2 regions of the Labrenzia sp. R5_0 genome follow, and region 2 is predicted to be linked to the other one. Evidence: riboswitches for the same ligand, from Rfam matches in the RefSeq annotation. Region 2 holds a riboswitch; the other holds the start of a gene.
The links. A riboswitch is a leader RNA that binds a small molecule or an ion and turns the genes downstream of it on or off. The one in region 2 is predicted to bind cobalamin.
Positions count from the first base shown of each region.

Region 1: it holds a riboswitch for cobalamin, as region 2 does, so the genes downstream of both, J7447_RS09390 (hypothetical protein) here and J7447_RS10260 (energy-coupling factor ABC transporter permease) in region 2, are expected to answer to the same signal.

Region 1 covers NZ_JAGHRK010000002.1:121,530-123,915, reverse strand. The annotation lists gene J7447_RS09395 (S9 family peptidase) at 1-889, opposite strand, end outside; cobalamin riboswitch at 1,033-1,246, shown strand; gene J7447_RS09390 (hypothetical protein) at 1,353-1,631, shown strand; gene J7447_RS09385 (DUF1636 family protein) at 1,561-2,025, shown strand; gene J7447_RS09380 (ABC transporter ATP-binding protein) at 2,022-2,386, shown strand, end outside.
Region 2 covers NZ_JAGHRK010000002.1:304,844-307,229, reverse strand. The annotation lists gene aroQ (gamma subclass chorismate mutase AroQ) at 1-284, opposite strand, end outside; gene J7447_RS10265 (hypothetical protein) at 335-568, opposite strand; cobalamin riboswitch at 893-1,104, shown strand; gene J7447_RS10260 (energy-coupling factor ABC transporter permease) at 1,158-1,835, shown strand; gene J7447_RS10255 (YHS domain-containing (seleno)protein) at 1,926-2,386, opposite strand, start outside.

The DNA.
Region 1 (2,386 bases), 180 kb from region 2:
TGGTCAGGATGTAGAGTGTGTCGCCGTGATCGTCGATGGAATACTCGATACCGGTCTGGCGCTCTGCGACAAGCACCGGTTCGGCGGTCGGGTCGGTGGCCGGGATCATCCAGACTTCGGACGTCTCGTGATCATGAATGTCGATGACGATGGTGTCGCCGGACTGGGTCTTGCCGACGCCCATGAAGAAGCCGGCATCCTTTTCCTCGTAGACGAGAACGTCGCTCGCCGGGTCGGAACCGACTTCGTGACGGAAGAGTTTCGAGGGCCGGTGGTTGGCGTCGAGGCGAACGTAGAACACATAGCGGCTGTCTTCCGAGAAGACGCCGCCGCCGCCCGTGTCCTCGATGGCGTAGTCGAAATCCTTGGCAGACTGGGCGTCGCGCAGCTTCAGTGAATAATATTCCGAGCCCTTGTCGTCATAGGCCCAGGCGATGAGCTTGTGATCCGTCGACTGGCTGACGCCGCCGATCCGGAAATATGCCGTTCCTTCGGCTTCCTTGTCGCCATGGAGAAGAACCGTTTCCGCGCCACCGTCACGCGGGGTGCGAAAGAAAACCGGTTGCTGGCCGCCGGTTTCATACTTGAGGCCGTAAGCGAAGGGCCCGTCGGGCGCAGGAACCGAGCTGTCGTCTTCCTTGATGCGGCCGCGCATCTCCGCAAAAAGCTTCTCCTGCAGAGCCTTCGTCGGTGCCATCTGCGCTTCGTGATAGGCATTTTCCGCTTCCAGATAGCTGCGGATGTCGGCATCCAGCACGGACGGGTCCTTCATGACCTCCTGCCAGTTGTCCGCCCTCAGCCAGGCGAAGTCGTCCTGGCGGGTAATGCCGTGGGTCTCAAGGGTGAGGGGGCGCGCTGCGGCGCGCGGGGGAAGGGCATCCTGTTTCATGGATCGGAGGTAAGATTTTTGAGCCTTGAAGGCAAGGGTCAATCCTGCCGAGGCGGCTGGGTGTTTCCGCTTCCAGGCAATCCTGTCGTGCTTTCAGACAAGAGCAGCGACCCGCAAAAGTCTTTGACATTTTTCAGGCGTTCGCGCACTTAGGAAGAGATGGTTCCCGACTCCGAACTCCGGACCGGGATTAAAAGGGAACACGGTGCGACAAGCCCGAAAGGCTGCAAATCCGTGACTGCCCCCGCAACTGTGAGCGGCGAGCAAACCTGAAAGCGCCACTGGGGAAACCCCGGGAAGGATCAGGCAAGCAATGACCCGCAAGTCAGGAGACCTGCCATTTCACCTTAAACCTTAACCCGGGCGGGGTGCCCCGGAGGAGTGAGTGACATGGCCAATCGGCACCTGCCGGCAAAGTTGCACATTCGGTTCCTAACTGCCCCGCGAAATCGCGGAGGGCGATATGAACCGGAAATTTTCTGCTGAATTCTCAAGACTTGCCAACCTCCTGACCGAGGCTGATCCGCTGGCGACGCGCGCAGCACGCGCGATGGTTCCCGATGGGCTGCAAAAATCTGTTGTCAGCAAGAACATGGGTAATGTAATAACATTACATGATGATTGTGCCAAACGTACCCGATCCGGCCGTGCCCAGTGCAACGAGGAAAGCAATGCCTTTGCTTTTCCGCAGCCTCCTGTCGGTTCGCTGGCAGAAGCCGTGGAGGCGCGTCATGAGCAATGATCCGCATAAGATATTTGTCTGCACGACCTGTCGTCACAATGGGCAGACTTGCCATCCCGGATATAGGCTGATCTGCAAGCTGAAAAGTGCAATGGCACAGGCAGTGCCTGTCGTTGGAGACGAATTCGAAATCAGTGGAACAGCCGACATGGAGAGCTGTTCGAGACCGTGCACGCTGGCATTCAAGGCCACCGACAAGGCGATCTACCTCTTTGGGGACATTGAGGACGATACGGACATCGACGACCTGGTCGACTACGCCAATCGGTATCGCCAGATTGAAAATGGATGCGAGGTGACCGAGGAAAGCCACGGCAAGCGCTGGAGCGCATCGCAAGGCCGGCTTCCGGCAGCGATGATCGTTTCAGAAGCAGACGGGACGGCGTTCTCATGACAGGGGTCGATCTGTTTGTCCGGGAGGTCAGCTGGAAGACGGGGCAGGGCAAAACCATTCTGCATCCGCTCAGCTTCGGTCTGCCTGCCGGTGAGGTTCTTGGAATTGCCGGCGCCAATGGTGCCGGCAAATCCACCCTGTTGCGGCTGCTCTATCGCTTCCTGAAACCGAAAACGGGCGAAATCCTTCTGGATGGCACGGATCTCTGGCACATCAGTGCCAGGGAGGCCGCCAAAACGATCGCCGCCGTGCTTCAGGAGCAGCCGACCGACTTTGCCTTGTCCGTGCGCGAGATCGTCACACTCGGTCGGCGTCCCCATGCAACCGGTATTGCCGGCGCAGGCAAGCGGGACGCCGAGAT
Region 2 (2,386 bases):
ATGTCCTTGGCCGCATCTATCTGCGCCTGGAAAAACAAGGTGACATTGTCAGCCGACAGGCCGTTTTCGACTGCCTTTTCGCGGGCAGCATCCAGCACCACCTTTTCCCTCGGCAGATCCTCGACAGGTTTGTCGTTATCCGCTTTCCAGGCTGCAACCGACTGCATGAACGACAGACGTTCGTTGATGGCGCCGAACAGCTTGTCAGGTGCCGCCCAGCCAGGAGTGACGGTGGCAGCAAGGAGAGATACCGCGAGAGCGGTCTGGGGAATCGATTTCAACATGGCCGAAGACTTTCACAGGTCACCGCCTGCGGCAAGTCTTTGGTTGTGGTCTACTTCTTTTCAACCGAGCGGCTGATCTCGGTGATCACGCCGAATGCGACGGCGGCCATGATCTTCAATAGTCCGCTGTCGAGCGCCTGTTCGCGTGTCAGATTGCCAAGGAAAAAACCCGGTCTTGGTTCAGTGACTGCACCAAGAGTAACGCCGGCCAGAAGTGCCAGCTGAATGCAGCCAAGGAAAAAGACGACACCAGCGATAAGCGTTCCCAATTTGGTAAAGGGCATTGCAAACTCTCATGATGTGCTTTGTATGCGAGTGAGGTTATCTTTCGTTAGGGTTTCTGCAAGTAAAAATCACAATTACCCTAAATACAGAAAAGTTTAATAAACAATGGTTTTGATTTTCATCTTTGATTGGGTGCTTCAAATGTCATGTTTTTCAGGTGGCTGACGCAATTCCCTGAAGAAGTATTTTGAGATCTGAAGCTTGTTGGTAGTGCTAATTCGGCTGATTTCGGTGGTGGTCTTCAGAAGGCAAAATTTCGGTGCAATGTCGCATTCAGACCGAATATGGCGAAAATTCGCTTGCAGAATATCGCCAATCCTTGCAAATCTAGACGATGCGATGGTTTCGCCCGAACAAGCGTAAGGGCGGATGAAATGGGAACACGGTGAGGCGTACCCAACAGGGACCAATACCGTGGCTGCCCCCGCAACTGTATGCGACGAGCAAAGCCCTTCAAGCCACTGGAGCGATCCGGGAAGGCGGGCAGCGCAGAGACTCGCGAGCCAGGAAACCTGCCATCCAGCGGTCCCATCGGGGCCGGTTCACACCATCTGCTCGCGCACGGAGGGTGCGCAAAGGAGAAATGACATGCATATCGAACCGGGCATCGTCGACGGTGCCAAAATCGTACTCAGCTACGGCACCGCGGCTGCTTCCTTCGGCCTTCTGGGCAAAATGGCTCTCGACACGATCCGCAAAAGCGGCGTTCTCAGCCTTGCCGTCCGCTCCGTCATCACGACGGTTGCCGTGTTCTGCTTCTTCGAAATCCTGCCGCATTACCCGGTCGGTGTTTCCGAAGTGCACTTTATCCTGGGCTCCACCCTGTTCCTGATGTTCGGCGCTGGTCCGGCAGCAATCGGTCTTGCTGCAGGCCTTCTGCTCCAGGGGACGCTGGTTGCTCCTTTCGACCTGCCGCAGTACGGCATCAACGTCACCACGCTGCTTGTGCCGCTGTGGGCTGTCAGCATGCTGGCAAACCGCATCATTCCGGAAAAGACCGCCTATGTTGATGTTTCCTACGTTCAGGCACTGGCTCTTTCCACCACGTTCCAGGCCGGTATCGTTGGCTGGGTTGCTTTCTGGGCATTCTACGGCCAGGGCTTCGGTGCCGAGAACATGGCTTCCGTCGGTTCCTTCGGTTTTGCCTATATGCTGGTGATCCTGGGCGAGCCGCTGGCTGATCTGGCTGTTCTGGCCGCTGCCAAGACACTGGCACCGCTGACCCGGAACCTTGCTTTCGAAAATCGGCTGCACAACGCGGCTTAAGTCTTCGGGCTTTTGCCGAAATCAAGTCACGAAGGGCGGCCCTGGGGCCGCCCTTTTTGTTTGTCGTTCCGACGCCTTGGCAACGAACAATCAGAGCTTCGTTGCCTCGGTGGAGCGGATCTTCTTCCAGTTGGCTTCCGCCTTGGCGATTGTACCGGACTGGTCTTTCTGGAACTCGCGGAAGATGGCCTCGTTCAGGAACAGATAAAGCTTGCCGTCCACAACAGCCGCGAACTGCGGATCGCCGTCGAACTTCTTGCCGACTGAAACACCGAAGGTGCAGAAGCCGCCGTTTTGCGGCAGGTACTGATCCGGATGCGCGGTGAAGGCATCCATGGCTTCCTGGGATGCGAAGTAATAGGCAACACCGTCGTGGACGGCCGTATATTGCGCGGTTCCGTCAATCCGGTTGCCCAGGCTGACAAAGGCCACGGGATCGACACCATGAAGACCGAGCGGGCTGCCGGCGGCCGTCAGGCCACTGGAGGTGTTGTATTCGTCCGCGGCCATTGCCGGGGCAGAGAGAGCGGCAAGAGACAGCAGCGTTGCGG